Regions from separate parts of the Kitasatospora cineracea genome, predicted to be linked through region 1. Evidence: riboswitches for the same ligand, from Rfam matches in the RefSeq annotation. Region 1 holds a riboswitch; each other region holds the start of a gene.

Evidence for each region. Region 1 has a riboswitch for cobalamin ahead of EDD39_RS01550 (ribonucleoside-diphosphate reductase subunit alpha). Riboswitches for the same ligand answer to the same signal wherever they lie in the genome.
Region 2: linked by a shared signal. The riboswitch ahead of EDD39_RS32415 (cobalamin biosynthesis protein) and the one ahead of EDD39_RS01550 (ribonucleoside-diphosphate reductase subunit alpha) in region 1 are both predicted to bind cobalamin.
Region 3: linked by a shared signal. The riboswitch ahead of nicT (Nickel transporter NicT) and the one ahead of EDD39_RS01550 (ribonucleoside-diphosphate reductase subunit alpha) in region 1 are both predicted to bind cobalamin.

Annotation. Positions count from the first base shown of each region.
Region 1 is NZ_RJVJ01000001.1:350,089-360,491, reverse strand. Features, by position in the region: gene EDD39_RS01565 (tetratricopeptide repeat protein) at 1-869, shown strand, start outside; gene def (peptide deformylase) at 952-1,578, shown strand; gene EDD39_RS01555 (ribonucleotide-diphosphate reductase subunit beta) at 1,648-2,667, opposite strand; gene EDD39_RS01550 (ribonucleoside-diphosphate reductase subunit alpha) at 2,667-5,081, opposite strand; cobalamin riboswitch at 5,255-5,381, opposite strand; gene EDD39_RS01545 (GNAT family N-acetyltransferase) at 5,473-5,967, opposite strand; gene EDD39_RS01540 (helix-turn-helix domain-containing protein) at 6,243-7,223, shown strand; gene EDD39_RS01535 (histidine phosphatase family protein) at 7,447-8,205, opposite strand; gene mctP (monocarboxylate uptake permease MctP) at 8,372-9,967, opposite strand; gene EDD39_RS01525 (DUF3311 domain-containing protein) at 9,988-10,296, opposite strand.
Region 2 is NZ_RJVJ01000002.1:1,390,877-1,401,279, reverse strand. Features, by position in the region: gene EDD39_RS32435 (cobyrinic acid a,c-diamide synthase CobB) at 1-535, opposite strand, end outside; gene cobO (cob(I)yrinic acid a,c-diamide adenosyltransferase) at 549-1,145, opposite strand; gene EDD39_RS32425 (putative cobaltochelatase) at 1,151-3,157, opposite strand; partial or broken gene EDD39_RS32420 (cobyric acid synthase) at 3,193-4,742, opposite strand; gene EDD39_RS32415 (cobalamin biosynthesis protein) at 4,864-5,802, opposite strand; cobalamin riboswitch at 5,834-5,964, opposite strand; gene EDD39_RS32410 (rhamnogalacturonan lyase family protein) at 6,056-8,281, opposite strand; gene EDD39_RS32405 (MarR family winged helix-turn-helix transcriptional regulator) at 8,460-8,918, opposite strand; gene EDD39_RS32400 (VOC family protein) at 8,982-9,350, shown strand; gene EDD39_RS32395 (helix-turn-helix domain-containing protein) at 9,460-10,140, shown strand; gene EDD39_RS32390 (alpha/beta hydrolase family protein) at 10,253-10,403, shown strand, end outside.
Region 3 is NZ_RJVJ01000001.1:4,114,583-4,124,985, reverse strand. Features, by position in the region: gene bldD (transcriptional regulator BldD) at 1-178, shown strand, start outside; gene EDD39_RS18785 (hypothetical protein) at 268-1,122, opposite strand; gene EDD39_RS18780 (thioesterase family protein) at 1,238-2,065, opposite strand; gene nusB (transcription antitermination factor NusB) at 2,176-2,613, opposite strand; gene efp (elongation factor P) at 2,616-3,179, opposite strand; gene EDD39_RS18765 (aminopeptidase P family protein) at 3,250-4,365, opposite strand; gene rpmG (50S ribosomal protein L33) at 4,499-4,663, shown strand; gene EDD39_RS18755 (type B 50S ribosomal protein L31) at 4,711-4,953, shown strand; gene EDD39_RS18750 (helix-turn-helix domain-containing protein) at 4,996-5,571, opposite strand; gene EDD39_RS18745 (DMT family transporter) at 5,694-6,539, shown strand; gene nicT (Nickel transporter NicT) at 6,547-7,656, opposite strand; cobalamin riboswitch at 7,687-7,898, opposite strand; gene EDD39_RS18735 (DUF6445 family protein) at 7,980-8,672, opposite strand; gene EDD39_RS18730 (Fpg/Nei family DNA glycosylase) at 8,757-9,563, opposite strand; gene EDD39_RS42100 (TetR/AcrR family transcriptional regulator) at 9,641-10,207, opposite strand; gene EDD39_RS18720 (SDR family oxidoreductase) at 10,308-10,403, shown strand, end outside.

The sequences.
Region 1 (10,403 bases):
TGATGGCCGCCGACCTGGAACCGTGGCTGTCCGACTCCTGGTTCAACCTGGCCCTGCTGCACAAGTTCCGCCGCGACTGGGAGCAGGCCCGCTCGGCCGGCCTGCGCGCCGTCGCGCTGCTCGACCGCCAGCACGGCGCCCCGGACTGGTGGAACCTCGGCATCACCGCCACCGCCCTGCAGGACTGGCCGCTGGCCCGCCGCGCCTGGCAGGCGTACGGGCTGCGGCTGCCCGGCGGGCCCGGGCTGGACGGGCCGATCGAGCTGGACCTGGGCACCACCCCGGTGCGGCTGTCCCCGGACGGCGAGTCCGAGGTGGTGTGGGGGCGGCGGCTCGACCCGGCCCGGATCGAGGTGCTGTCCATCCCGCTGCCGTCCTCCGGCCGCCGCTGGGGCGAGGTGGTGCTGCACGACGGCGCCCCGCACGGCGAGCGGGTCGCCGACGGCGTCGCCTACCCGGTCTTCGACGAGATCGAGCTGTGGGCGCCGTCGCCCGTGCCGACCTGGGTGGTGCTGCTGCAGGCCGCCACCGCCACCGACCGGGACGCGCTGGAGAAGACGGTGGCCGACGCCGGGTACGCCGCCGAGGACTGGACGTCCTCGGTGCGGCTGCTGTGCCGCACCTGCTCGGAGTCCCGGATGGCCATCGACGACGGCCACACCGCGCACCACGACCCGCACGACGACGGCGACCCGCTGCACCCCGGCCACCTCAGCCACCTCAGCCAGGGCTCGGCCGGCGGCCCCTGGCAGGTCGAGCGGGAGTGCGGGATCGCCGCGCCGGCCGGCCTGGTCCGGGCCCTGCTGGAGCGCTGGGCCGCGGCCTCCCCGGCCACCCGCGCCTACCGGGACCTCGAAGAGGTCTGCTGACCCGGGGCCGCCCGCGGCCGGACCGCGCCCCGTACCCTGGACCGGTACACCAGGCGGATGCGGACGAAAGCGGAACCGAGCGATGGCCGAGCAGCACGACCACGAGCACGCGCACGAGGACGAGGGGACCGGGCCCCGGCGGGTGGTCGGCGAGGAGCCCGACCTGACCAGGGGCACCGCCCGTCCGATCACCGTGGTCGGCAACCCGGTGCTGCACCGCGAGGTCAGGACCGTCACCGCGTTCGACGGCGAGCTGTCCGCGCTGATCGACGACATGTTCCAGTCGATGTACGCGGCGGAGGGCGTCGGCCTGGCCGCCAACCAGATCGGCGTCGACCTGAAGGTCTTCGTCTACGACTGCCCCGACGACGAGGGCGTCCGGCACATCGGGCACGTGGTCAACCCGGTGCTGGAGGAGCTGCCGGCCGGCCGCCGGGCGCTGGACGACGGCCAGGAGGGCTGCCTGTCGGTGCCCACCGCCTACCAGGAGCTGGCCCGCCCCGACTACGCGGCCGTCACCGGCCAGGACAAGGACGGCAACCCCGTCCGGGTCGAGGGCACCGGCTTCTTCGCCCGCTGCCTGCAGCACGAGACCGACCACCTGTACGGGTACCTGTACATCGACCGGCTCTCCAAGCGGGACCGCAAGGACGCGCTGCGGCAGATGGCCGACGGCACCCCCAAGTACGCCACCGTCCCGAACGGCTGACGGTACGGCGGAGGGCCGCACCCCCGCGGGGGTGCGGCCCTCCGTGCTGTCCTGCGGGCCGGCGGCGGCCTAGAAGTCGTCGTCGAAGGAGACCGAGCCCTCGACGGCGATCTGGTAGGCGGAGACCCGGCGCTCGAAGAAGTTGGTCAGCTCCTGGACGTTCTGCAGCTCCATGAAGCCGAACGGGTTGGTGGAGCCGTACCGGACCGGCAGGCCGAGGCGGGCCAGGCGCTGGTCGGCGACCGCCTGGAGGTACTCGCGCATCGACTCGGTGTTCATGCCGGGCAGGCCCTCGCCGCACAGGTCGCGGGCGAACTGGAGCTCGGCCTCGACGGCCTCCTCCAGCATCTCGGTGACCTGCTGGGCCATCTTGTCGTCGAAGAGGTCGGGCTCCTCCGCGCGGACGGTGTCGACCACCGACATCGCGAAGTCCATGTGCATCGACTCGTCGCGGAACACCCAGTTGGTGCCGGTGGCCAGGCCGTGCAGCAGGCCGCGGCTGCGGAACCAGTACACGTAGGCGAACGCGCCGTAGAAGAACAGGCCCTCGACGCAGGCAGCGAAGCAGATCAGGTTGAGCAGGAAGGCCCGGCGGTCGTCCTTGGACTGCAGCGAGTCGATGTGGTCGACCGCGTTCATGTACTTGAAGCAGAACTGGGCCTTCTGCGCGATGGAGGGGATGTTCTCCACCGCGGCGAAGGCGGCGTTGCGGTCCTCCGGGTCGGGCAGGTAGGTGTCCAGCAGCGTCAGGTAGAACTGGACGTGCACGGCCTCCTCGAACAGCTGCCGCGACAGGTAGAGGCGGGCCTCGGGGGAGTTGATGTGCTTGTAGAGGCTCAGCACCACGTTGTTGGAGACGATCGAGTCGCCGGTGGCGAAGAACGCGACCAGCCGGCCGATCATGTGCCGCTCGCCCTCGGAGAGCTTGGCGAGGTCGGCGACGTCGGAGTGCAGGTCCACCTCCTCCACGGTCCAGGTGTTCTTGATCGCGTCCCGGTACCGGTCGTAGAACGACGGGTAGCGCATCGGACGCAGCGTCAGCTCGAAGCCCGGGTCGAGCAGCATCTTCTTCTGGTCTTCGGAGCTCATTACTGGCAGGCCTCGCAGGACTCGGGGTTCTCCAGCGAGCAGGCGATGGCGTCCTGCTCGGCCTGGGAGAGGGAGGGGGTCTGCACCGGGACGGGGGCGGCGGTGCGGGCGGCTCCGGACGCGGCCTGGGCGATCCGGGTCGCCGGGCGGGAGCGCAGGTAGTAGGTGGTCTTCAGACCGACCTTCCAGGCGTAGGAGTACATCGAGGAGAGCTTGCCGATGGTCGGCGCCGCCATGAACAGGTTCAGCGACTGGCTCTGGTCGATGTACGGCTGCCGGGCGGCGGCCAGGTCGATCAGCGCGCGCTGCGGCAGCTCCCACGCCGTGCGGTACAGCGAACGGACCTCCTGCGGCAGCCAGTTGAACTCCTGGATGGAGCCGTTGGCGTCGCGCAGCGCGTCCCGGGTGGTCTGGTCCCAGACGCCCAGCTCCTTGAGCTCGCGCACCAGGTACGGGTTGACCTGGAGGAACTCGCCGGACAGGGTCTCGCGCTTGAACAGGTTGGAGACCTGCGGCTCGATGCACTCGTAGACGCCCGCGATGGACGCGATGGTCGCGGTCGGGGCGATGGCGAGCAGCAGCGAGTTGCGCAGGCCGACCTCGGCGATCCGGGCGCGCAGCGCGTCCCAGCGCTCGGTCCACTGCGGGTTCGCGGCACCGAAGTGGTCGACGTGCAGCTGGCCGCGGGCGGCCCGGGTCTCGCCGTACGCCTCGTGCCGGCCGAACTGCTCGGCCAGGTCGGCGGAGCGCTCGTACGCGGTGAGCATGATGCGCTCGGCGATCAGGGTGGAGAGGGCGACCGCCTCGGCGGAGTCGAAGTCGATCCGCAGCTGGAAGAAGACGTCCTGCAGGCCCATCACGCCCAGGCCGACCGGGCGCCAGCGGGAGTTGGACGTCCCGGCCTCGGTGGTCGGGTAGAAGTTGATGTCGATCACGCGGTCGAGGAAGGTCACCGCGGTGCGGACGGTGGCGTCCAGGCGGTCCCAGTCCATCGCGTTCAACAGGTCGGCGGCGGTGGCGCCGGGGGCGACGTGCGCGCCCAGGTTGACCGAGCCGAGGTTGCAGACCGCGGTCTCGGAGTCGTCGGTGACCTCCAGGATCTCGGTGCACAGGTTCGAGGAGTGCACCGTGCGGCCCGGCAGCGCGGTCTGGTTGGCGGCCCGGTTGGAGGCGTCCTTGAAGGTCATCCAGCCGTTGCCGGTCTGCGCCAGGGTGCGCATCATCCGGGCGTACAGGGTCTGCGCGGGGATGGTGCGCACGGCCTTGCCCGCCAGCTCGGCCTTCACGTACGCCTCGTCGAACTCGGCGCCCCACAGGTCGACCAGCTCCGGCACGTCCGCCGGGGAGAACAGCGACCAGTCGGCGTTGGCGTTGACCCGGCGCATGAACTCGTCCGGGATCCAGTGCGCCAGGTTCAGGTTGTGGGTCCGGCGGGCCTCCTCGCCGGTGTTGTCGCGGAGCTCCAGGAACTCCTCGATGTCGGCGTGCCAGGTCTCCAGGTACACGCAGGCCGCGCCCTTGCGCCGGCCGCCCTGGTTGACCGCCGCCACGGAGGAGTCCAGGGTGCGCAGGAACGGCACGATGCCGTTCGACTGGCCGTTGGTGCCGCGGATCAGCGAGCCGCGGGAGCGGATCCGCGAGTAGGACAGGCCGATGCCGCCGGCGTGCTTGGACAGCCGGGCGATCTGCGCGTACCGGTTGTAGATCGAGTCCAGGTTGTCCAGCGGCGAGTCCAGCAGGTAGCAGGAGGACATCTGCGGGTGCCGGGTGCCGGAGTTGAACAGCGTCGGCGAGCTGGTCAGGTACTCCAGCCGGCTCATCAGGGCGTACAGCTCGGCGACCTCGCGCACCGACTCCTCGGTGGTGCCGACCGCCAGGCCCGCCGCCACCCGCAGCAGGAAGTGCTGCGGGGTCTCGACGACCTTGCGGGTGATCGGGTGGCGCAGCAGGTAGCGGGACTGCACGGTGCGCAGGCCGAAGTACTCGAAGCGGTCGTCGGCCGCCTCGTCGATCAGCGAGTCGAACAGGCCGGCGTGCTCGGCCACGAACGCGGCGGTGGCGTCGCCGATCAGGCCCTCGGCGTGGCCCACGGCCACCGAGGAGGAGAACGAGGTGACCTGCTGGGTCGCGGCCTCGTCGCGGATCTCCAGCGCCAGCAGGCGGGCGGCCAGCTTCGAGTACTGCGGGTCCTCGGCGATCATCGACGCGGCGGCCTCCACGGCCAGCCCGCGCAGCTCGGCGAAGTCCGAACCGGCGTGGCGGCCGCGCAGCGCGGCGGCGGCGACGTGGCCGGGGTCCACCTGGGGGAGGTCGGTGCTGCGGTCGGTGAGCAGCCGGAGCAGCGCCGCACCGGGATCGGTGAAGGCGTCGGCGGATCCCTGGGACGGCAGGGTGACTGAGGCGGCGACGGTCAAGGCGCACTCTCTCCTGTGGCGGCGGCGGACGTGGCTCGGGTGTCCGGGACCGCACGCGGCCAGGGGAGGGCAGCACGAAGGAACGAGAACGCGTTCCGGCGCGCCGAAGACCACCCCCGGTCCGCCCGCGAGACCGGACGGCAAAGCTGTGCTGCATGGCGTCTGCGGGGATGCCGTGTCGCACACCGTCGGCAGGTCCTCGGACTGCGCGGGCGTCGCTGCAGCCCGCTCACCGTTGCGGGGCAGTCCCGGACTTCCACCGGATTCCCCTGCGTCGACAGCGAGAGTGAGCATACATGTTGTGGTGGCTGGATCTGGAAGCACCAGATGTAGTAGCGCGTGTCGCGTCGGCGGTGCCGCGCGTAGACAACGAAACTGCCCGGGAACCGCCTCAGAACCGCATCGTGTAGACCCACAGGTCCATTCCGGGCGCCGCCGACCAGTCCCGCCCGGGGGTGCGGACGAAGCCCAGCGCGTCGTAGATCCGGTGCGCGGCGGTCATCGACGGCCGGGTGGAGAACGCCATCCCGGCCAGTCCGAGTTCCCGGCTGCGCCCGATCGCCGCCGCCACCAGCGCCCGGCCGACGCCGCGGCCGCGGGCCGCCGCGCCGACCGCGAGCATCCGGATCTCGCCCTCGCCGGGCCCGGCGACGTCCGCCCACGCGGTGCCGCCGGGCGCGAAGGTCACGCAGCCGAGCACGGCTCCCGCGTCGTCGACGGCGACCAGGACCTCGGCCTCCCGGTCGCGGCGGGCGGCGTCGCGCAGGAGGTCGACGTACGGGGAGTCGGGGCGGGTGTGGCCGTCGCCGACGAAGGCCTCGACGCTGACCTCCCCGGCTCCGGCGAGGTCGCGCTCCAGGGCGCGGCGGACGGTCGGGGAGTGCATCCGGACAGTGTGCCGGACGGCCCCCGGCGGGGATCGGCCAGGTCCGGGTCGAAGGGGTAGCCGGTCGGCCGGTGCACGACGTCGCGGCCGGTCCGGCCGTTGCGGTCCAGGTCGCGGCCGACCAGGACGCCGAGGAGTCCGAAACTGCCGATGAGGCCCAGCAGGGCGAGCGCGGTGGTCATGCCTCCACTGTCCCGGCGGGCCGGGGCCGCCACGAGTGGCAGGAACGCACCATTGCCACGAAATCCTGCCACTGCCATCCTGGCCCCATGCGGATGCTGAACAACGTCGCCGTCGTCGTGCTGGAAGAGATCCACCCCTTCGAACTCGGGGTGGCCTGCGAGGTGTTCGGCCTGGACCGGAGCGAGTCCGGCCTGCCGGTCTACGACTTCGCCCTGGTCGGCGACCGCCCCGGCCCGATGCGCACCCACGCCGGCTTCACCGTCGACGTCCCGCACGGCCCCGAACGGATCGCCGAGGCCGACCTGGTGATCGCCACCGCCACCGGCATCCGCACCCACTACCCCGAGGCGCTCTGCGCGGCGCTGCGGGCCGCCCACGACCGCGGCGCCCACCTGCTGTCGATCTGCTCCGGCAGCTTCCTGCTCGGCGCGGCCGGCCTGCTCGACGGCCGCCGCTGCACCACCCACTGGCGCTACGCCGACCTGATGGCCGAGCGCTTCCCGCTGAGCACCGTCGAACCCGGCGTGCTGTACGTCGACGACCACCCGGTGATCACCTCGGCCGGCACCGCCGCCGGCATCGACGCCTGCCTGCACCTGGTCCGCAAGGTGCAGGGCGCCGAGGTGGCCCGGGAGATCGCCCGCCGGATGGTGGTCGCCCCGCACCGGGACGGCGGGCAGGCCCAGTTCATCAACCGCCCGGTGCCCGAGGGCGGCGGCGAGTCGCTGGCCGGGGTGCTGGAGTGGATGCGCCGCCACCTCGACCGGGAGACCGGCGTCGACCAGCTCGCCCGGCTCGCCCACATGTCGCCGCGGACCTTCGCCCGCCGCTTCCGCGAGGAGACCGGCACCACCCCGCACCGCTGGCTCACCGGCCAACGGGTGCTGTTCGCGCAGCGCCTGCTGGAGTCCACCGGGGAGGGCGTGGACGCGATCGCCGCCCGCTGCGGCTTCGGCAACGCCGCCACCCTGCGGCACCACTTCGGCCGCCGGCTCGGCACCACCCCGCAGGCCTACCGGCGGGCCTTCGGCGGCCCGCGCCGGGTCACCGGGCCGCAGCACCAGGACGCCTGAGGCTGCGCACCACGGACCCGGGACGGAGGGACGGGACGGGGGCGGAGGACGGGGACGGGGGGACGGGACGGGAGCAGGAGCAGGGCGGTCGGGCTCGGGAAGCTGTTGCCGGGAGCCGGGAGCCGGGAAGCTGTCGTCAGGCCGCAGCACCAGGGAGCCCGAGCGGGGCGCTGCGGCAGCCGGCGGGGTGGGCCGGGGCAGGCCGGGCCGGGGCGGGCCGGTCTCAGGGCGACAGGTGCTCGGTCCGGTTCCACCCGGCGGGGCGCAGCCGCCCCTCGCGGGACCGCCACAGGCTGGTCGAGCAGTTCGCCACCGGCGGCAGCGCCAGCAGCTCCTCCTCGGCCGGCCGCTCCAGCACGTGCCGCAGCATCAGCACCGTGCAGTCGTGCGCCACCACCAGCACCGGCCGGCCCGCCTCCTCCTCGCCCAGGTCGCGCAGCAGGTCGCGCACCCGCAGCGCCACGTCCAGCCAGGACTCGCCGCCCGGCGGCCGGTAGTACAGCTCGCCCATCCGGCGCCGCCGCTCGGCCTCCGCCGGGTGGTCGCGCTCGATCGCGGCCTTGGTCAGCATCTCCAGCACGCCCAGCTCGCGGTCCCGCAGCCGCTCGTCGTAGCGCACCGGCAGCCCGACCGGGACGGCGCCCAGCCCGGACGCCTGGGCCAGCGCGATCCGGGCGGTCTCCGCGGTGCGCACGTACGGCGAGCACCACACCGAGCGGGGCCGGTCGGCGGGCGGTCGCCCGGCCCACCAGCGGCCCAGGTCGCGGGCCTGGTCCTGGCCGTGCAGGGAGAGCGGGATGTCGGCGTCCCGGCAGGTGATCGGGACGGAGAGCGCGCCGCTGGCGTCCGCGTGCCGGAACTCCACGTTGGCGGTGGACTCCCCGTGCCGGGTGGCGATCAGGACCGAGGGCAGTCTCGGCCCCCCGTCCGGCTGCGGGGCCTCCGGTCGGTGCCCGTTGCGTACCGTGGTGAGGTCGGTCATGGCGGCGGCTCCCCGTGGTCGGTGGCGCGTGCGGTGCGCCCGTCTCTCCCGGGTCTCTCCAGTGAACGGGCAGTCATAACAGATGGTCGCGCCGTCACCCCAGTGTCGATCGGGGCAACGGCGCGACCACAGGGCGCACGGTGGGGAGGTCTGCGCCCCCGGTGCGTCAGTGCGCCGCCGCGGGCTGTGGAGCGCGCTCCACGGCCTCGTCGCCGGCCTCCGCGGAGTAGTCCGCCTTCGAGGTCTCGTCGGCCCCCTCGGGGGCCTTCAGGGCCCGCAGCACCAGCGTCAGGACCACCGCCACCGCCAGGTTCAGCACGAACGCGGTCAGACCGATGTAGCCGGTCTCCCCGATCACCGGGATCTTCGCGTTGCTGCCGCCGAAGTGCTTGGTGGCCGCCGAGGACACCCCCCACGCCATCCAGGTGCCGTACACCATGCCGACCGCCCAGCCCGCCAGCAGCGCCCAGCGGTGGAACCACCGGGTGAACAGGCCCGCCACCAGCGCCACCGCGGTCTGCAGGATCCACAGGCCGCCCAGCAGCTGGAAGTTGATCGCCACCTGCTTGTCCATCCGCAGCACGAACACCAGCGCGCCGACCTTCACCAGCAGCGAGGCGATCTTCGCCACCCGGGTCTCCTCGGCCGGCGTCGCGTCCGGCTTCAGGAACTCCTTGTACACGTTGCGGGTGAACAGGTTCGCCGCCGCGATCGACATGATCGCGGCCGGCACCAGCGCGCCGATCCCGATCGCCGCGAACGCCACCCCGGCGAACCAGGACGGGAACATGTCCGCGAACAGCTGCGGCACCGCCAGCTGGCTGTTGTAGCCCTTCACGCCCTTGCCCACCCCGGCCGCGATCGCCAGGAAGCCCAGCAGCGCCAGCAGCCCCAGCATCAGCGAGTACGCCGGCATGATCGCCATGTTCCGGCGCACCGTGTTGCGCGACTTCGACGCCAGCACGCCCGTCACCGAGTGCGGGTACATGAACAGCGCCAGCGCCGACCCGAACGCCAGCGTCGCGTACGCCCACTGCCCGGACGGCCCGACCACCAGCGCCCCGCTCGGCTTCCCGGTCGGCCCCGGCGTGGCGAACTTGTGCTGCGCCGCGTCGAACACGTGCCCGTAGCCGCCCAGCCGCATCGGGATGTAGACCACCGCCACGATGATCACGATGTAGATCAGCGCGTCCTTGACGAACGCGATCAGCGCCGGCGCCCGCAGCCCCGAGGAGTACGTGTACGCGGCCAGCACGCCGAACGCGATGAACAGCGGCAGGTCCTTCAGGAACCAGTTGCCGCTGCCGCCCACGCCCAGCACGTCCAGCACCGCCTGGATGCCCACCAGCTGCAGCGCCACGTACGGCATGGTCGCCAGGATGCCGGTCAGCGCCACCGCCACCGACAGCCCGCGCGAGCCGTACCGGCCGCGCACGAAGTCCGCCGGCGTCACGTACCCGTGCACCCGCGAGACCGACCACAGCCGGGGCAGGAACAGGAACACCAGCGGGTACGCGATGATCGTGTACGGCACCGCGAAGAAGCCCGCCGCGCCCGCCGCGTAGATCGCCGCCGGCACCGCGATGAACGTGTACGCGGTGTACAGGTCGCCGCCCAGCAGGAACCAGGTGATCCAGGTGCCGAAGCTCCGGCCGCCCAGCCCCCACTCGTGCAGGTGCTCGGCGTCCGCGGCCCGGCGCCAGCGGGAGGCCAGGAAGCCCATCACCGTCACCGCGGCGAAGAACAGCAGGAAGACCGTCATCGCGGTCCAGTCCACGTGCTTCACGACAGCCCCCCGTCCGACGGCCGGGCGGGCAGGGCCGGTCCGGAGCCGGCGGAGGCGGCCTTGCGGGCCGCCTCGTCGCGCCGGATCAGCAGGTACGCGGCACCGGTGAACAGCGCCGACACCGGCACCCACATCAGCTGGTACCAGTAGAAGAACGGCAGGCCGCCGAACTCGGGGGAGGTCTTGCTGTAGGACGGCACCCACAGCACCACCACGATCGGCACCAGCAGGCACAGGCCCGCCAGCACCCGGGCGGGGGAGACCACGGGCGGTGCGCCCGGGGCAGGGACTTGCGACGACGACACGAGCGGCTCCCGGATGACGAGGAGTCACCTCAGTGGCACCGCAACGCACATGCCTGTGCGCCCGCCGAGCAGCACCCTCGGTGATCGAAAGGTCCCCGAGAGGCTAG
Region 2 (10,403 bases), on a different contig from region 1:
GCACCGCGCCCAGCACCGGCACGCCCGAGCCCTCCTCCAGGGCCTCGCGCAGCAGCGTCTCGTGCCGGTCCGAGGCGACCTTGTTCAGGATCACCCCGGCCAGCCGGACCTGCGGGTCCCAGGACGCGAAGCCGTGCACCAGCGCGGCCACCGACCGGGACTGCGAGGAGGCGTCCACCACCAGCACCACCGGCGCCCGCAGCAGCTTCGCCACCTGCGCCGTCGACGCCAGCTCGCCCCGCCCGGCCGCCCCGTCGTACAGGCCCATCACGCCCTCGACCACGGCGACGTCCGCCCCGGCCGCGCCGTGCGCGAACAGCGGGGCGATCCGCTCCGGGCCGCTCATCCAGGCGTCCAGGTTGCGGCCCGGGCGCCCGGCGGCCAGCGCGTGGTAGCCGGGGTCGATGTAGTCGGGGCCGACCTTGTGCGGGGAGACCTTCAGCCCGCGCGCGGCCAGCGCCGCGATCAGGCCGGTGGCCACCGTCGTCTTGCCCGCCCCGGAGGACGGCGCGGCCACCACCAGCCGGGGAATCACGCTGTTCAACCCGCTACCACTCAATGCCGCGCTGGCCCTTGCGGCCCGCGTCCATCGGATGCTTCACCTTGGTCATCTCGGTGACCAGGTCGGCCAGTTCGAGCAGCGGCTCGGGCGCGTACCGGCCCGTCACCACCACGTGCTGGCTGCCCGGCCGCTCCCGCAGCACCTCGACCACCTCGGCCACGTCGATCCACCCCCAGTGCAGCGGGTAGGTGAACTCGTCCAGCACGTAGAACCGGTACGTCTCGGCCGCCAGGTCCCGCTTGACCTGCTCCCAGCCCTCCCGGGCCGCCTCCTCGGAGGACTCGATGTCGCGCTGCACCCAGGACCAGCCCGAGCCCATCTTGTGCCAGGCCACCGTGCCGCCCTGCCCGGACTCGCCGAGCACCCGCAGCGCGTTCTCCTCGCCGACCTTCCACTTCGCCGACTTCACGAACTGGAACACCCCGACCGGCCAGCCCTGGTTCCAGGCCCGCAGCGCCATCCCGAACGCCGCCGTCGACTTCCCCTTGCCCGGCCCGGTGTGCACCGCCGTGATCGGCTGGGTCCGGCGCTGACGCGTCGTCAGGCCGTCGTCCGGGACGTTCTCCGCCACTCCCTTGGGCATGCTGCTCACGCCGCCTTTCGCGTCATCGTCGTCGTCCGTGCTTCCCGCACCAGCGAGGCCACGCCCTCGGCCCGCAGCTCGTCCAGGCTCACTGCGTCACCGTTCAGGTGCGCGGCCAACTCCCGTGCCAGGCCCAGCCGGACGGGGCCCGACTCGCAGTCCAGCACCACCGCGGCCACGCCCTGCGCGGCCAGCAGGCCGGCCGCCCGGCGGGCCCGCGGCAGCGCGTCCTTGCCGCCGGTGGCCCGGCCGTCGGTCACCACCACCAGCAGCGGGCGCCGGTCCGGGTCGCGCAGCCGCTCCACCCGCAGCACCTCGTGCGCCCGCAGCAGGCCCGCCTCCAGCGGCGTCCGGCCGCCGGTCGGCAGCTGCTCCAGCCGGGCCGCGCCCACCTCCACCGAGGAGGTCGGCGGCAGCGCCAGCTCCGCGCCCGCGCCGCGGAACGTCACCAGGCCGATCTTGTCGCGCCGCTGGTAGGCGTCCATCAGCAGGGACAGCACCGCGCCCTTGACCGCCGTCATCCGCTGCCGGGCCGCCATCGACCCCGAGGCGTCCACCACGAACAGCACCAGGTTCGACTCCCGGCCCCGGCGCACCTGCTCCCGCAGGTCGTCCCGGCGCAGCACCAGCGCCCGCCCGGCCCGCCCGCGCGCCGCCTGGTGCGGCGCGGCCGCGCGCAGCGTCGCGCTCAGGTGCAGCCGGGACAGCCGCCCCTGCGGGCGGCGGGCCCGAATGGTGTGCCCGGCGTCCGTCTCGGCGGGGGAGCGCCGGCCCTGCGCGCCCCGGCCGGTGCCGTCCACCTTGAACAGCCGGGTGCGGTACGGCCGGTCGGCCGCCACCGGCGCCGACTCCCGCCCGCCGCCCGGGCGTTGCTGCGGCGGGGCGGGGGCATCGTCCGAACTCGCCTCCCCGGACGGCACGTGGGGATCGCCGGGCTCCGGTGCGCCGCCGCCGTCCGGGCCGCCGCCGTCCGGGCCGCCGCCGTCGGGACCGCCGTCGCCGCCGTCGTCGGGCCCGTCGCCGTCGCCGTCCGGTTCCCCCTGGTGCTCGGCCAGCGTCCGGTCCAGCTGCTCCTCGTCCAGCCCGGGCGCGTCGAACGGGTTGCGCCGCCGCCGGTGCGGCAGCGCCAGCCGGGCCGCCGTCCGGACGTCCTCCTCCAGCACCTCGGTGCGCCCCGCCCAGGCGGCCAGCGCCACCGCGGTGCGCGCCATCACGATGTCCGCGCGCAGGCCGTCCACCTCGAACGCCGCGCACACCGCGGTGATCTGACGCAGCGCCAGGTCGGAGAGCTCGACGTCTGGCAGCAACTCCCGTGCGGCGGTGATCCGTTCGGCCAGCTCCCGTTCCCGCCCGTCCCAGCGCGCCGCGAAGGCGGCCGGGTCGGCGTCGTACGCGAGCCGCCGGCGCACCACCTCGGCGCGCTCGTCCGCGTCCCGGGTCGCCGCGATCTCCACCGTCAGCCCGAACCGGTCCAGCAGCTGCGGCCGCAGCTCGCCCTCCTCCGGGTTCATCGTCCCCACCAGCAGGAACCGGGCCGCGTGCCGCACCGACACGCCCTCGCGCTCCACGTACGAGCGCCCCATCGCGGCCGCGTCCAGCAGCAGGTCCACCAGGTGGTCCTGCAGCAGGTTCACCTCGTCGATGTACAGCACCCCGCGGTGCGCCTTCGCCAGCAGCCCCGGCTCGTACGCCTTCACGCCCTCGGCGAGGGCCCGCTCCAGGTCCAGCGCGCCGACCACCCGGTCCTCGGACACGCCGACCGGCAACTCCACCAGGAACGCGGGCCGTTCACCCCGGTCCGCGCCCCGGTGCGGCCCGTCCGGGCACTGCGGGTCCACCGCCGCCGGGTCGCAGGCGAACCGGCAGCCCGCCACGACCCCGATCGACGGCAGCAGCCCCGCCAGGGCCCGCACCATCGTCGACTTCGCGGTGCCCTTCTCGCCCCGCACCAGCACCCCGCCCACGGCCGGCGAGACCGCGTTCAGCAGCAGCCCCAGCCGCAGGTCGTCCATGCCCACGATCGCCGTGAACGGATAACGGGCCTCGGTCACTTGCTACTCCCCATCTCCAGCGGGGCCGGGGCCCCGGGCGGCACGAACGGCAGACCCGCCGGTGCCCCGTTCTCGATCAGCTTCCACAGCGCGTCGGTGTCGGCGTGCTCGGCCACCAGGTCGCCCAGCGCGTCGAGCTGCTGCTCGCGGGCGGCGGCGAACGAGGTGTCCGGCGCCGGGACGAAGGAGCGCCCGGCGGCCCGGGCCACCTCGGTCAGGAACGCCCGGCGGAACGCGTCGTTCTCCAGCAGGCCGTGCCAGGTGGTGCCCCACACCGAGCCGGTCCGGCAGCCGTCCAGCGCCCGCCCGGCGGCGTCCGCGACGAACACCTCGCCGCCCTCGACCGCCACCACGCCGTGGTGGATCTCGTAGCCCTCCACCGGCTCGCCCAGCGCCACCCCCGACGGCCGGGCCAGCACCTTCTCCGCGCCGAACACCACCCGGGTCGGCAGCAGCCCCAGGCCGGCCACCGGGCCGGACGACTTCGACTCCACCGCGTCGACGATCTCCCGCCCCAGCATCTGGTAGCCGCCGCACACCCCCAGCACCGGCAGCCCCGCCGCGACCCGCGCCGCCAGCGGCCCGGCCAGGCCCTGCGCGCGCAGCCAGGCCAGGTCCGCGACGGTGGCCCGGGTGCCGGGCAGCACCACCAGGTCGGCGTCCGCCAGCTCCTCGGGGCGGGTCGCCCAGCGCACCAGCACGCCCGGCTCCTGGGCCAGCGCGTCCACGTCGGTGAAGTTCGACAGCCGGGGAAGCGCACCACCGCGACCCGCAGCACCTGAGCCCCCACCGGCCCGCCCGCCGCCGGACGGGACGCCACCGACGCCAGGCCGAGCGAGTCCTCCGCGTCCAGCCACAGGCCCGGCAGCATCGGGAACGTCCCCAGCACCGGACGCCCCGTCAGCTGCCGCAGCATCTCCAGGCCCGGCGCCAGCAGCCGGGCGTCACCGCGGAACTTGTTGACGAACCACCCGGCGATCAGCGCCTGGTCGTCCGGCGACAGCAGCGCCAGCGTCCCGAACATCGACGCGAACACCCCGCCGCGGTCGATGTCCCCGACCACCACCACCGGCAGCCGGGCCGCCGAGGCCAGGCCCATGTTGGCGATGTCCCGGTCCCGCAGGTTGATCTCCGCCGGGGAGCCCGCGCCCTCGCACACCACCACGTCGAAGCGCCCGCGCAGGTCCGCCAGGCACTCCAGCGCCCGCTCCAGCAGCACCGGTTTGCGCTCCCGGTAGTCCAGCGCCCCGACCTCCGCGACCGCCCGCCCCAGCAGCACCACCTGGCTGCGCCCGTCCGCGCCCGGCTTCAGCAGCACCGGGTTCATCGCCGCCTCCGGCGCCACCCCCGCGGCCTGCGCCTGCATCGCCTGCGCCCGCCCGATCTCCGCCCCGTCGACCGTCACGAACGAGTTCAGCGACATGTTCTGCGCCTTGAACGGCGCCACCCGCACCCCCTGCCGGGCCAGCCAGCGGCAGATCCCCGCCGTCACCACACTCTTCCCGGCGTCCGAGGTCGTACCGGCCACCAGCAGCGCGCCGTTCACCGGCGAACTCCTTTCGAGACGCCCCGACCGGGGCTCGCGGAACCGCACGCGGCGGACGGCGGCATGCCGAAGTCCCGTGCCGGCAATGTCAGTCGCACCATCAGCCCGCACCGCGGCGGGGTCACCTGCGCCGCCGTCCGCCCAGTGCCCGCAGGGCCAGCGTGGCCGCCAGCGCGAGCGCGCCGACCCGGCGCGAGAGGCGGCAGGCCCGTTCGATGTCGGCCGTGCCGACCGGCGGCAGGCCCGCGCCCAGCACCGGCCGGTGCTCGACCCGTTCGCCGTACCGCAGGGTGCCGCCCAGCTGCACGCCCAGCGCCCCCGCGAACGCGGCCTCCGCCTGGCCCGCGTTGGGGCTCGGGTGCGCGGAGCCGTCCCGCCGCCAGACCCGCCAGGCCCGCCCGGGCGCGCCGGACGCGGCGACGGCCAGCAGCGCGGTCAGCCGCGCCCCCGGCCACCCGGCGACGTCGTCGAGCCGGGCCGCGGCCCAGCCGAAGCGCCGGTAGCGGGCCGACCTGTGCCCGACCATGGCGTCCAGCGTGTTGACGGCCCGGAACGCCAGCAGCCCGGGCACGCCCGCGACGCCGCCCCAGACCAGGGCGTTGACCACCGCGTCGGCGGTGTTCTCGGCGACCGACTCGACCACCGCCCGGGCCACCTGCTGCTCGTCCAGGCCCGACGGGTCGCGCCCGCACAGGTGCGGCAGCCGCTCGCGCGCGGCGGCCAGGTCGCCGTCCGCCAGCGAACGCCCGATCGCGGTGGCCTCCCGGGTCAGCGACGTCCCGCCCAGCACGGTGAAGGCGGCCCCGGCGGCCAGCGCCCCGGCCGCGACGGGGGAGCGCCGGACGGCCCGGACGGCCAGCGCCGCCCCGGCCGCGACCGTGCCGACGGCGAGCGCGGTGTGCAGCGCCCCGGCCCCGCGGTGGTCGCGCCACAGGCGGCGCTCCAGCCGGGCCGCGGCGGTGCCGAACAGGGCGACGGGGTGTCCGCGCCGGGGGTCTCCGAGCCGGGCGTCCGCGAGGTATCCCGCGGCCGCGCCCACCAGGTACGGGGCAGCCCCCATGGCGTCGTGTCCTCACTCAGGGTCCGCGCCCTGGATCGACGGAACGGGGGCCAGAGTCTCCTGACTTCCGGTCACCCCCGCGCGGGGTGGTCCGGTCACAGTGGCGGGACCGCGCCGGACTCGCACCGGCTTCCTCTGCTTGCCTCCGTTTGGCCCGAAGATCCCACCACGCCCGGTTCGAGGCAGTCAACCGAGCGGGTGGAGGGGTTGGTCACATACGGCCACCGGGGCCGCCGAGGGGCGAGGTGCCAGGTCAGGGCGTGTGCACGACGGGCCGCGGCGCGGTCGGCATGCCGTCGCCGAGGAAGAAACCCGGGTGCGGCGGCTGGTTGTAGGCGGTGTTCTGCCAGGCGACGGCCTCCCGGTACTGCACGTCGTGCATCAGCGTGGTGATCCGCAGCGGGGTCGGCACGGGGGTGGAGTAGATCCGCAGCGCCCGGTTGTCGGTGGTGGGCCACACCACCTCCTCGCGCCAGTCGCCGAACAGGTCGGCGGACAGCGACGGGGTGGCCTTGGTGCCGTTGTTCGCGTGCACGCCCGAGGCGGTCAGCAGCCGGGTGTCGGCCGCGGTGCCGTACTTGTCGACGTGGGTGCCGTCGAGCAGTTCGCGCACCGGGTCGCCGTCCCACCAGAGCGTGAAGTTGGCCGAACCCGGCTTGCGCCCGACGTCCTGCCCCTGGGCGCTGTAGAGCCCGCTGACCCCGGACGACCAGGACTCGGCGCCCGGGCTGCCCGCGTACACGTCGTCGGAGACGCCGCGCCCGTTGTCGCAGCCGCAGTCGGGCTGGTGCCACAGGATCCGGCCGGTCCGGGCGTCGGCGAACCAGGCCGAGTACTTGGTGGTGGTCTCGTCGACCTTGAACTCCTCCAAGCCCGGGCGGCTCGGGTCGAGGTCGCCGACGTGCATCGCGTCGCCGTGCCCCTGCCCGGTGTTCCACAGCCCGTGCCCGTCGTCGTCCACGGCCATCGCCCCGTAGACGATCTCGTCCCGCCCGTCGCCGTCCACGTCCGCGACCGCCAACTGGTGGTCGCCCTGGCCCGCGTAGGCGCCGTTGCCGGAGGCGTCGGTGTCGAACCTCCACCGCTCGGTGAGCTTGCCGCCGCGCCAGTCCCAGGCCGTGATCACGGTGCGGGTGTAGTAGCCGCGGGCCGTCACCAGCGACGGGCGCGAGCCGTCCAGGTACGCCGTCCCGGCCAGGAACCGGTCCACCCGGTTGCCGTACGAGTCGCCCCAGGCCGAGACGGTGCCGCGCGGCGGGTCGTAGTCCACCGTCTGCAGCGCGGCGCCGCTGCGCCCGTCGAAGACCGTCAGGAACTCCGGCCCGGACAGCACGTACCCGCTGGAGTTGCGGTGGTCGGCGGTGGCGCTGCCGATGGTCCGCCCGGCGCCGTCCACCGTGCCGTCCGCGGTCTTCACGGCGACCTCGGCCCGCCCGTCGCCGTCGTAGTCGTACACCTGGAACTGCGTGTAGTGCGCGCCCGAGCGGATGTTGCGCCCCAGGTCGATCCGCCACAGCCGGGTGCCGTCCAGCTCGTACGCGTCCAGGTAGGTGTCGCCGGTGTAGCCCGACTGCGAGTTGTCCTTGGCGTCGGTCGGGTTCCACTTCAGCACGAACTCGTACTGCCCGTCCCCGTCGAGGTCGCCCACGCTCGCGTCGTTCGCCTCGTACGTGTAGGAGCCGCTCGCGTTCGACCCGCCGGGCGGCGGCGTGATCGGCACGTCCCGGTAGCCGTCCGCGAAGCCGACCGAGGCCGGCGAGGCGGCCTGCTCGACCCCGCCCACCACCGCCCGCACCGTGTACGAGGCCCCGGCCGGCGCGCCGGCGTCCAGGTAGTCCGTCGCGGTGGCCAGCGGTGCGGCGTTCACCCTGGCGCCGTCCCGGTACACGTTGAACGCCACGTCGTCCGGGTCGGTGGCCAGCCAGCGCCAGGACACCAGGTTCGCCGTCCCGCTGCGCACCGAGACCAGCCCGCGGTCCAGCTTCTCCACCTGCCGCCCCTGCCCGGCGGGCGTCCCCGACGGGGAGCTGCCCGGTGACGGGGTGGCGGTCGGACTCCCGGTGCACACCGTCCCGTTGAAGGTGAACGAGGAGGGCACTGCGGCCGCGCCCGGCACCGAGCCGTTGAACCCGAACCCCACGGTGGCGCCGGACGCCACCGAGCCGTTGTAGTCCAGGCTCTTCGCGGTGACCTGCGTACTGCCCGCGGTCACGTCCGCGTTCCACGCCTGGGTGACCTGCTCGCCGTTGCCGAACGACCACTGCAGCGTCCAACTCGTCACGGCCGCACCGAGGTTGGTGACCTTCACGTCCGCCCCGAAACCGCCCTGCCAGGCGTTGACGACCGTGTAGTCCACCCGGCACCCGCCCGCCGCCACCGCCTGCTGCTGGACCGCCCAGCCCGCACCGGCCACCACCAGCACGCCTGCCACCAGCCCCGCACCCGGGCGCCCGGCCCGTCGCCTGCGCTGTCCTGCCATCGTTGCTCCTCCGGGGGAAGAAGGGGAGTGGAGTACTTCGGGAGCGCTCCCACCGCATCCACCCAGACTGACCGGACGCCGTCAATCCTCCGGTCCGCGCCCCGTGAAACTTTCGCCGCCGATTCCCCCAACTCGCCTTATGTGAAAGGCAGTTGAGGATCCGATCGGCGCCGCCGACTCAGCTGCCGGCACTCCCCCCGCGCAGGGAGTGGATCATGCTCCGCAGGCTCCGGAGCGCGTCCGCCTGCTCGGCCTCGGTCATCCCGGCCAGCATCCTGACCTCCACCGAGCGGACTGCCGCGCTCGCCTCCTCCAGGCTCCGCCGCCCGCGGGGCGTGAGCCGGGCCGGCAGGGCCTTCCCGACCGGCGCCGCCGCGGGCCTGACCACGTCCCCCTCCCGTTCCAGGTGCTGGAGCAGCACGTTCATCGACTGCCGGGTCACGAACGCGCCGCGCGCCAGTTCGGAGTTCGACATGCCCGGCCGCTGGGCCAGCAGTTCGAGGCAGGAGTAGTGCGTCACGGTCATGCCGAGCGGCCGCAGCACCTCCTCCATGGCCGAGCGCAGGACGCTCGAAGCCTCCTTCAGCAGGTAGCCCAGTGAGGTGTCCAGATCGATGCCGCCGCCGCTTTGACTCATGTCAGAAGTCTGACATACGTTGATCCGTGTCAGGAATCTGACACGGAGGAGAGGAACCCCGCCATGCCCGTCACCGGCCCCGACTTCATCTCGCTGCAGGTCCGCGACCTCGACGCCGCGCAGGCGTTCTACCAGCACTACCTCGGCCTGGTCCGCTCGCCGGCCGGCCCCCCGCACGCCGTCGTCTTCACCACCCGGCCGATCGCGTTCGCCCTCCGCGACCTCGTCCCCGGCACCGACCTCGACTCCGCCGCCCGGCCCGGCCTCGGCACCGCGCTCTGGCTGCACGCCACCGACGTCCAGGCCGTCCACGACGCCCTCGCCGCCGACGGCCACCCCATCGTCTCCGCACCGGTCGACGGCCCCTTCGGCCGGACCTTCACCTTCGCCGACCCCGACGGCTACCACATCACCCTCCACGACCGCGCCTGACCGCCCGCCCCGGTCGTCGGTTCGCCCAACCGCCCGGCCCCGGCCGCGCCCCCGTTTCGTGCCATCCGCGGCTGTGGCCCGACCACCCCCGCACCTAGCGTCGGCAGGCATGCGACGCAGACAGCCGCCGGCCCCCGCGCCGGTGCCGTTCTCCCCGGCCGCCGCCCGCGCCCACCGCACCGCGCTCGGCCTGACGGTCGAGCAGGTCGCGGCCGGGCTGGCCGCCCACGGCGTGCGGCTGCTGCCCGGGCACGTCCTCGGCTGGGAGGACGGCCTGCTCCCGCCCACCGAGGAGCAGTTGACCGCCCTCGCCCGCACCCTGTGGTGCCCGCCCGTCCGGCTGATGGGCACCGCCCCGGCCACCCTGCGCGACCACCGGATCGCCCGCGAACTCACCCGGGACCAGGCCGCCCGCCTGCTCGGCCTCACCCCCACCACCTACCGGCAGACCGAAACCACCGGACGCTGGACCGGCAACGAGGACCAGACCCGCCTGCTCGCCCGGGTCCTCGCCCTCGACCTGCCCACCCTGATCCGCCTCACCGGCCGCACCGCCGACCTCGACGCCCGCCTCCGCCAGGTCGTCCAGGGCCGCTGGCAGGCCCAACTCCACCCCGTCGCCCGCCTGGTCCCGGTCGCCCCCGCCGTCCTCGAACACGTCCTCGCCACCCTCCAGTCCGAGCACCACACCCCCACCTCCTGGGGCGCCGCCCCCGCCCCGACCCGCCCCGACCCCACCGCCCGCTTCTGGCACCTCCTCGCCGAGGCCGGGGCCGACGGGACGCCCTGACCGCCCCGCGCCGCCGCCCCGTCCGGTCACCCGCAGCGCCGCCCCGATTCGCCGTCCGCTCTGCGGGCAGGTGCACTGGGAGCACAGGACCGCCAGCACCCGGGAGACCGCCATGCGTTGGGGAACCGCAGCCGTCGTCGCAGCCGCCGCCGCAGGAACCGGAGCGGCGGCCTTCCTGCTGCTCGGCCGGAGAGTCTCGGACCGGGTGGTGCGCCCCGGCTCCGCGCAGGTCGTGTTCGCGCCCGCCCCGGTCGAGGTGCACG
Region 3 (10,403 bases), 3.8 Mb from region 1:
CATCCAGTCGCAGCGCGGCGACTACAACGGCAAGGTGCTCTCGATCCGCCAGGACGACCTGCGCACGCTGGCCGTCATCTACGACCAGTCCCCCTCGATCCTCACCGAGCAGCTGATCAGCTGGGGCGTGCTGAACCCGGACGCGCGCCGCGCCGTCCGCGAGGAGGACGCGAGCTGACCTCGGTCGGCCAGTCGCCCGTTTGAAGAAACGTCACAGCGGGGCGGGAGAACCGGAGTTCCGGTCTCCCGCCCCGCTGCTGCGCGTCCTCAGACCACCGTGCCCAGGCTGAACCCGGGGGCCGCCGCGACCCCGGCCACCGCCAGCTCGGCCGGCGACCACTCGTACCCGGTGCTCCGCCAGGCCCAGGCCACCTGCCGGTACTCGCCGCACAGCGCGCCCGAGCCCTGCGTCCCGTGCAGCACCGCGGCGCCCGGCAGCTCGCAGTACAGCCCGGCGCACAGCACCGCGGTGACCAGGTCCAGGTCCTCGTCGTTGATCCGGACCGCGCCGTCCTCCCAGTGCAGCACCCGCGCCCCGGCCTCCAGCGGCCCGCCCGGCGCGTCCACCACCACCCGGAACTCGTACGCCCCGCAGCCCGCGCCGACCAGCACCCGGCGGAACACCTCGGACGCCTGCTGGTACGTCCACCGCGCCCGCGGGTCGGCCGCCGCGTGCTCCGGGCCGCACAGCGCCCCGTCCATCAGCAGGTCCGCGTACCGCAGCGCCAGCCCGCCCTCGCGGGCCCGGACCAGCCGCGGCAGGAAGTCCGCCAGGTCCTCCCCGCGGTACGTCACCAGCTGGGTCTGCAGCGGCGGGTTGACCAGGTAGCCGTCCCGCGCGGCCTGCTCCCGCACGTCCAGCCCGTGCAGCAGGCAGTAGTCGGCGAAGTCCTCCGGGTGGAACATCCGGGCCCGGACCGTCCCGTACTCCTCCACCGCCCCGGCCAGCAGCTCCCCGGCCTCCCGCAGGTACGTCCGGTAGTCGGCCGCGTCCGTCACCCGCCAGGCCCGCACCCGCCGGAAGTCCGCCTCGCTGGTCAGGATCCCCGTCACGAAGACCTCTTCGCCCCGGCACGAGGGCTCCCCGCTGAGCCGGCGCGGCCGGCGGCTGTTCCTGGACATGGGTGGCTCCCGGGTCTATCGGTCGGGCAACTGCTGCCCCACTCCTCCCCGCCCACACCCGCCCCACACACACGGTCCGTCACAACTCTGCAACTGACCGTGCACCACCGGCGGGTCAGCGCGGGGTCTTGGCCAACTGGCGGGACTGGGCGACCAGTCGGCCGTTCTCGTCCCAGATCTCGCAGTCCTCCTCGAAGTAGCCGCCGGCCACGTTGCGGGTGGCGTGCGAGACCCGGAGCCAGCCGTCGGCGGGGAGGGCGCGGAGGTGGACGGTGAGTTCGATGGTGGGGGCCCAGCCGGGGCGGCCGAGGTCGAAGGTGACCGGGGGGAGGGCGTCGGCGGTGAGCAGCAGGGACAGCGGGTCGGCGGGGCGGCCGTCGGCGAGCCGGAACCAGCCCTGGATGCGGCCCTCCTTGGAGGGCTGGCCGAGCGCCCAGCCGACGGTGGCGGGGTCGAGGCGCAGGTCGAGGCGCTCCAACAGGGCGGCCTGGGCGATGAGTTCGCGCGGGGCGTGCTCGATGCCTATGCACTGCTCGGGCGCGGGCAGGGTCGGCGGCAGCGCGGTGGTGGCGACCTCGTCGTCGAGCGCGGCGAGGTCGGTGAACGAGGCGGTGACCCGCAGCCGCTCCTCGCCGCCCTGGGAGAGGATCGCGCTGCCGGTGGCGAGGCTGCGTCCGCGCCGGACGATCTCGGTGCGGACGGTCGCCGGCCCGGGCCGGGAGGCGGAGACGTAGGTGCCGCTGACGGTGAGCGGGTGCGGGTGCGCCGGCCCGGCTTCGAGGGCGAGCGCGTGCGCGGCGAAGGCGAGCAGCAGGCCGCCGTTGACGCCGCCGCCGATCTGCCAGCCCTCGCCGAGCTCGCCGTCGTAGCGGCCGGGCTCGTCGGGGTGCGGGGCGAGTGCGATGCCCCGGTCGAACTCGGAGGCGGTGGTGGTTTCCGGCATGGCTTCGCGGCCCTTCTGCGCAGCGGGCAAAAACATTACTTGCCGGTAGCTTACGCGCGGAGGCCGCCGGACCGACAGGTCCGGCGGCCTCCGAAGGGGCGTGCGGGTGCTCAGCGCCGGATGCTCGGCTTGAGCTCCATGAAGCGGGCGAGCAGGCCGTTCACGAAGGCCGGCGACTCGTCCGTGGAGAACTCCTTGGCGATCTCCACCGACTCGTCCAGGACCACCGCGTCGGGCGTGCCGTCCTCCCAGATCAGCTCGTACGCACCGAGCCGGAGCACGTTCCGGTCGGCGACCGGCATCCGGTCGAGCGTCCAGCCCACCGCGTAGGTGGAGATCAGGTCGTCGATGGTGCGCGCGTGCTGCGCGTAGCCCTCGACCAGCTGCATGGTGTACTCCGCGACCTGCGGGATGCCCTCGTCGGGGCGGGGGTCGCGGGCCCGCGCGATCCAGTCGGCGAGCACCCGCTCGGGGGACACGCCGCGGTGGTCCGCCTCGAACAGGATCTGGAAGGCCCGGGTGCGGGCCTTGCTACGAGCAGAGGCCACGGTTACTTGACCCGGCCGAGGTAGCTGCCGTCGCGGGTGTCGACCTTGACCTTCTCGCCGGTGGTGACGAACAGCGGCACCTGGATCTCGGCGCCGGTCTCCAGGGTGGCGGGCTTGGTGCCGCCGGTGGAGCGGTCGCCCTGGACGCCCGGCTCGGTCTCGGCGATGACCAGTTCGACCGCGGCGGGGAGCTCGACGTACAGCGGGGCGCCCTCGTTCTGCGCGACCAGGGCCTCGAAGCCCTCCAGCAGGTACTTGGCGGCGTCGCCGACGGTGGCGGAGTCGACCGGGATCTGGTCGTAGGTGTCCATGTCCATGAAGATGAACGCGTCGCCGTCGCGGTAGGAGTACTGCATGGTCCGCTTGTCGACGTTGGCGGTCTCGACCTTGATGCCCGCGTTGAAGGTCTTCTCGACGACCTTGCCGGAGAGGACCTCCTTCAGCTTGGTGCGCACGAAGGCCGGGCCCTTGCCGGGCTTGACGTGCTGGAACTCGACGACGGTCCAGAGCTTGCCGCCGTCCAGCTTGAGGACCATGCCGTTCTTGAGATCGTTCGTGGTAGCCACGGGCGCACTTACTCCTGATATGTCCGCTGTCAAGGAACACCAAGCCGCGCGCCGCCGGGACCGCTTCCGGTCACAGCGCGAGGAGCTCCTTGGTGGTGATGGTGAGCAGCTCGGGCCCGCCCTCCTCGGGAGGCCGCACCACGAGCGTGTCCTCGATCCGGACCCCGCCACGACCCGGGAGATGCACCCCGGGGCCGACGGTGACCGGCACGCGGTTGTCCAGTTTACCCATGTCGGCGGGCCCCAGGCGCGGAGCCTCCCGGATCTCCAGGCCGATTCCGTGTCCCAGGGCGTGGACGGAGCGTTCGGCGTGGCCCGCGGCCTGGAGGATCGAGCGGGCCGCGTCGTCCGGGACGTGCTGCTCGACGCCGGGACCGAGGGCCTCCCGGCCGGCCCGCTGGGCGTGGAAGACCAGCCGGTGCAGCTCGACCTGCCAGGCCGCGGGGGCGGCGCCGATCACGAAGGTGCGGGCGGTGGAGATGCCGTAGCCGCGGTAGCGGGCGCCGAGCGCGACGGTGAGGAAGTCGCCCTCCTCGACCCGGCGGTCGGTGGGCTGGTGGTGCTCGAGGCCGGAGTGGCTGCCGGTGCCGACGGAGACCGGGAAGGCGGCCCGGTCGGCGCCGTGGTCGATCATCCGGCGCTCCAGCTCCATCGCCAGGTGTCGCTCGGTGCGGCCGACCAGGATCGACTCGAGCAGCTCGCCGAGGGCCTGGTCGGCGATCTCGGCGGCGATCCGCAGGTCGGCGATCTCGTACTCGTCCTTGACCACCCGCAGCCGTTCCACGGCCCGGTCCAGGTCCAGCAGCCGGGCCGGGCCGACGGCCCGGGCGACGGTGCGGTGCCGGGCCACCGTGAGGTCGTGCTCCTCGACCGCGAGGTCGCGCACCCCGAGCCGGGCGGCGGCCTCGGCGGCGGCGGACGCGGCGTCGGCCTCGGCGGGCACCGGCAGCCGGGTGACCTCCGCGTCGAGCCTGCCCTCGCCGCCCTCGCCGCCCTCGGCGGGCTCCGCGTCCTCGGGCACCGCGAGCACCGCGCGCTCGCGGGTGAGCAGCAGCGCGGCGCCCAGCGGCGGGCAGCCGGTCAGGTAGCGGACGTTGGCGGCGCGCGTGATGAGCGCGGCGTCGGCCCCGGAGGCGCTGCAGTACTCGCGGAGGCGTTCGCGTCGGGCGGCGTGCGCGTCGGACATGGTCCGAGCCTACGAACGGGGGCCCGGGGGCGCCTGTCGGGACCGGCGGACGGGGGCGGGAATGCGGGCGGGTGGCCTCGTGTTGTGGCGTAGTGAAAACGGCAATCGTTGCCGGGAGAGGGAGGCAGAGGCGATGGCACGCAGCGAGCTGCGACCGGTGGTCGCGCTCCGGTCCACGGCGGGCACCGGGTTCACGTACGTGACGCGGAAGAACCGCCGCAACGACCCGGACCGGATGGTCCTGAAGAAGTTCGACCCGGTGGCGGGGCGCCACGTGGAGTTCCGCGAGGCCCGCTGACCGCGGGGCCCGTCCGACCGGCACACGCACAACGAGGAGGAGCAGCCATGCAGCAGGGAATTCACCCCGAGTACCGTCCGGTGGTGTTCCGCGACAAGACCGGGGGCCTGTCGTTCCTGACCCGCTCCACCGCCTCGAGCGACCGGACGGTCGCGTGGGCGGACGGGCGGACGTACCCGGTGGTGGACGTGGAGACGTCCTCGGCGAGCCACCCGTTCTACACCGGCCGGGCCCGCCTGATGGACACCGAGGGCCGGGTCGAGCTGTACCGGCGCCGGTACGGCGGCTGAACGGCCGACGGAGGGCCCCGGGTTCGCCCGGGGCCCTTTTCGCTACGCGCCGGGCGGGGGGACCGAGACCACCATGGTGACCAGGCACGGCGTGTCGCCGTCGTTGCGGTAGCCGTGGGCGGTGCCGGCCTCGTAGGAGGCGGTGGAGCCGGCCGGGACGAGGTGGTCGCGGCCGTCCAGGGTGAGGGTGAGGACGCCCTCGTCGACCCGGGCGATCTCGACGGTGCCGGGCGGGTGCGGGTCGGAGCCGTGCCCCTCGCCGGGCTGCAGGTGCCAGGACCACAGCTCCAGCGGGCCGGGGGCCTCGGTGCCGCCGAGCAGGGTGCCGCTGCCCCCGGCGGGGCCGGTCCACAGCCGGACGGCGTCCTCGACCGGGACGATCCGGACGGTGGCGGAGGCGTCGTAGTCGAGTAGTCGGGCGATCGAGACGCCGAGCGCGTCGGCGAGCCGGACCACGGTGCCGATGCTGGGGTTGGTGCGGGCCTGTTCGATCTGGACGACCATGCCGCGGCTGACCCCGGAGCGGGCGGCCAGGGCGTCCAGGGTGTGGCCGCGTTCGAGGCGCAGCCGTTTGAGGTTGCGGGCGAGGGCCTGGGTGACGAGATCGGCGTCCGGCACGGGCAGTCCAATATTCTGGTTGGGTCAGTGCAGTGGGTTGAACTATGCTGCGGCGGCATCGACAGATCCACCGACTGTACTGCGAGGTCCACCATGCTGTCCGCTTCCTGCGCCGCCGCCCCGTGAGCGCCGCCTTCGCACTGCTCGCCAGCCTGCTGTGGGGCGTCGCCGACTACGGGGGCGGGGCGATCACCCGGCGGCTGCCCGCGCTGACGGTGGTGGTGCTCTCGCAGACGGCCGCCGCCGCGGTGCTCGCGGTGGCGGTGACCGCCACCGGCGGGTGGGGCGGGGCCGGGCCGGCCCTCTGGTACGCGGTGCTGGCGGGCGCGATCGGCCCGTTCGCGCTGCTGGCGTTCTACCGGGCGCTGGCGCTCGGGCCGATGGGTGTGGTGTCGCCGCTGGCCACCGTCGGCGTGCTGGTGCCGATCGGGGTGGGCCTGTTCCTCGGCGAACGGCCGGGCGCCGTCCAGGGGTTGGGGATCGCGGTGGCGGTCGCCGGGGTCGCGCTGGCGGGCGGTCCGCAGCGCGGCGGGCCCGCGGTGGGGCGGCGGGTGCTGGTGCTGACGCTGGGCGCCGCGTTCGCCTTCGGCGCGGTGCTGGCGCTGGTCGCGCACGCCGGGGCGGGCGGCGCGCTGCTGCTGACGCTGTGCGTGCAGCGGTTGACCAACGCGGTGGTCGGCGCCGGGATGCTGGCCGCGCAGGCCCGCCGGCAGTCGCTCGAACTGCGGGCGGGCCTGCGCGAGTTGCCCGCGCTGACCGCCGTCGGGGTCGCCGACGTGGCCGCGAACGGCCTGTACGCGGCCGCCTCCTCCCCGGGGTCGGTGGCGGTGGCGGCCGTGCTGGCCTCGCTCTATCCGGTGGTCACCGCGCTGATGGCGCGCGGCCTGCTGAAGGAGCGGCTGCTGCGGGTGCAGGTGCTCGGTGCGGGCCTCGCGGTGGCCGGGACGCTGATCCTGGCCACCGGTTGACGCGCCGTCAGGACGCCTGCGCGAACGTCCGGGAGCGCTTGGCGATCCGCCAGTAGCCGATCGCGGCGGCCCAGACCACCACGAACAGGCCGACGATCACGAAGCCCACGTTGTCCAGGCTGAGGCCGGCGATCCAGCCGGTGACCGGGTCGGCCAGGTCGAACTTGTCGTGCAGCACGGCGACCAGTTCGATGGTCCCGATCACGAAGGCCACCGCGATCGACAGCCCCGTGATGGTCAGGTTGTAGTAGACCTTGCGGACCGGGTTGGAGAACGCCCACTGGTAGGCGAAGTTCATGAACGTGCCGTCCAGCGTGTCGAACAGGCTCATCCCGGCGGCGAACAGCAGCGGCAGGCAGACCACCGCGTACCAGGGCAGGCCGGAGGCCGCGCCGGAGCCCGCCATCACCATCAGGGTGACCTCGGTGGCGGTGTCGAAGCCCAGGCCGAGCACCATGCCGACCGGGAACATCTGGCCGGGGCGGCTGATCGAGCGGGTGGCCCGGTTCAGCAGCCGGGCCAGGAAGCCCCGGGCCGCCAGGTGCTTCTCCAGCTCGGCCTCGTCGTACTGGCCCTCCCGCATCGCCCGGAACACCCGCCAGATGCCCAGCAGGGCGACCAGGTTGAGCGCCGCGATCAGGTAGAGGAAGGCGCCGGACGCGGTGGTGCCGATGGTGCCCAGCACCCGGTGGGTGGTGGAGTCCTCGTCCATCAGGGTGCCCGCCAGCGCCGCGCCCCCGGCCACCAGGCCGGCCATCAGCACCACCATCGAGGAGTGGCCGAGGGCGAACCAGAAGCCCACCGAGACCGGGCGGCGGCCGTCCGCCATCAGCTTGCGGGTGGTGTTGTCGATCACCGCGATGTGGTCGGCGTCGAAGGCGTGCCGCATGCCCAGGGTGTACGCGGTGAGGCCCAGGCCGACGCCGAACACCTGGGTGCCGACGGCGTAGTGGTGCGGCGCGACCAGGAACAGCAGCGTCCCGAACGCCGCCACGTGCATGGCCAGGATCACCGCCATCAACCCGGCCGTGCGCAGGGTGTCCTCGCGCCGCCAGCGGAAGGCGGGAAGGGGGGAGCCGGGATTGTCCCCGGGCAGGGTCGATTCGGGCGCGGTCATCCGCGTTCACGCTCCAGCACCTCGTGGATCACTTCGTGAGATGCCGTGGCCGGTCTCCTGGCTGACGGGGTGTTGCGCGCCGGCTCCCGGCCTTCCCGACCGCGAGCGGCCAGTGGCACGGGGTGGGAGCCGACGACTCCCCGATCACAGTGGCGAGGGCCGCTCCGGACTCCTGCGACCGAACACTCTCGTGACGGTCGCAGTGCACCGGCTTCCCGAACACCACGGCCCGCCCACCGTAGGCCCGGCGCGGGCGCGGCGGCAAGGGCGCGTCCGGTCCGGTGGCGTAGATCACGCCTGGTCAGGGCCGCGCTGACGGGAGGTCAGGCCATCCAGAAGAAGACGCAGGTCATCCGCTTCTCCGCCAGCACCGCCCCGTGGTACTCGGTCGCGGTGTGGATCAGGTTGGCGGTGTAGAGCAGCAGCCGGTTGTAGCGGTGCGGGACGGCCAGGTCCTCGGTGAAGGAGTCCGGCGGGACGAAGCGGGTGCCGAGGGCGTCCACCAGGTTGTTGTGCGGGGCGACCACGCTGTTGCCGCCGAGCCGGCCGCCGGGCAGGCTCTGCCGGTAGAAGCTGGTGCCGCAGCGCTTGGGGACGGCCGGGTTGAGGTAGAGCACGGCGGCGTAGCGGCACAGCGAGCGCGAGTCGGTGTGCGGGCGCGGCTCGCACTCCCCCGCGCCCACCACCTGCACGCAGTTGTGGTTGAAGGTGCCGCCCTCGGCCTCGCCCAGCGCCCAGATCCGCTCCGCGCCGGTGGCCTCCCGGACCAGCTTCTCGACCTGTGCCAGCTCCTCCGGCTCCAGCCCGGGCATCGCCCGCAGGCCCGGCCAGGACTCCGGCCGGTGCGGGTAGCCCTCGTCCCAGTCGGTGCGCGCCAGGTGCCGGGCGCGCACCGCGTCCGGGTCCGGGAGGACGTCGTCCAGCACCCAGTAGTCACGGCCCCGGGTGGGCTTGCGGTACGGCAGGACCGGGAGCGCCGGGGTGGGGCGCGGCCCCTGGAACGGGAGAGCGGGCATGGCCCCGACAATAGGAGCGCCGTTCCGGGCCCTCGCCCAAGACCGGGTCAACCTTGCGTCAAGGCTTGCCGTGGTGACGGTGCGTCAGGACTGCTGGCAGCGCGGGCACCAGAACAGGTTCCGGGCCGCCAACTCCTCGGTGCGGACCGGGGTCCCGCAGACCAGGCAGGGCTGGTCGTGCCGCCGGTAGACGTACACCTCGCCGCCGTGGTCGTCCACCCGCGGCGGGCGGCCCATCGCCTCCGGGGTGTGCTCGGGGCGGACGGTGTCGATCCGGCCGGCGGCCACGCCGTCGTGCATCAGGGCCACCAGGTCCGCCCAGATCGCGTCCCACTCGGCGCGGGACAGCTCGCGGCCGGCCCGGTGCGGGCTGATGCCGAGCCGGAACAGCACCTCGGCGCGGTACACGTTGCCGACGCCGGCCAGCACCTTCTGGTCCATCAGCAGCGCGGCGACCGTGCTGCCGCTGCGGGAGATCCGCTGCCAGGCCGCGTCGCCCGCCTCGCCGGGGCGCAGCGGGTCGGGGCCCAGGCGGCGGTGGACGGCCGCCTTCTCGGCGGGGGTGAGCAGCTCGCAGGCGGTCGGGCCGCGCAGGTCGGCGTAGCCGCTGTCGTTCACCATCCGCAGCCGGACCTGGCCGACCGGCGCCGGGGCCTCGCCCGCCCCGAAGTCGTACTTCCCGTACAGCCCCAGGTGCACGTGCAGCCAGTGCTCGCCGAAGCCCAGGAACAGGTGCTTGCCGTGCGCCTCCGCCTCGTCGAGCACCCGCCCGTCGATCAGCGCGGCCCCCTCCGCGAAGCGCCCCTGCGGGCTGGACACCCGCACCGGGCGCCCTCCGAACAGCTCGTCGTTCTCCCTGGCCAGGCGGTGGATCACATGCCCCTCGGGCACCGGCGGTCAACTCCTCGGTCGTGGTGGTGGCGAGGAGTCCATTCTCCCAGGCCGCTCGGACAGCCCGGGCCGCCGCCTCAGAGGGCGGCGGCGGCTTCGCACAGGGCGGCCAGCTCGGCCAGCGCCAGGGCGGTGAAGTCCTGGCCGGGGCGGGCGGTCCAGGCGGCGAGGGCGGCGCGCAGGGCGAGCAGGGCGAGCTCGGCGGTGAGGCCGGCGGCCGGGTCGGGGGTGCCGCGCTCGCGCAGCGCGGCGGTGAGGGCGGTGGCGAGGGCCTCGCGCTTGAGCAGCTCGCGCTCGGTCAGCTCCGGGTTGGCGGCGACCACCTGCTGGCGCTCGCGGACGGCCCCGTGGCGCTCGGCGGTGAAGGCGCGCTCCCCGGCGGCGGCCAGCGCGGCCTCGACGGCCTGCCGCGGGCCCGCCCCGGGCGGGGTGGCGGCGACCGCGTCGGTGAGCAGGCGGACCAGGGCGTCGCCGCCGGAGAGCACCTCGCGCTTGTCGGCGAAGTGCCGGAAGAAGGTGCTCTTGGCCAGGCCGGCGCGCTCGGCGATCTCGGCGACGGTGGTGCGGTCGTAGCCCTGCCGGACGAAGAGTTCGAGCGCGGCGCGCTCCAGCCGTTCGCGCGCGTTCGGGTCCCATCTGGCCATGCCCGGATTCTACGTGACAGGACTTGGTCGCATCATCGGACTCCGCGGGCTATGGTGATGGGACAAAGTCTCATCACTTCGGATCTCCGGAGGTCCACCCATGCACGTCTTCGTCACCGGAGCCAGCGGCCACCTCGGCTCCGCCCTCGTCCCCGACCTGCTCGCCGCCGGCCACCGGGTCACCGGCCTGGCCCGC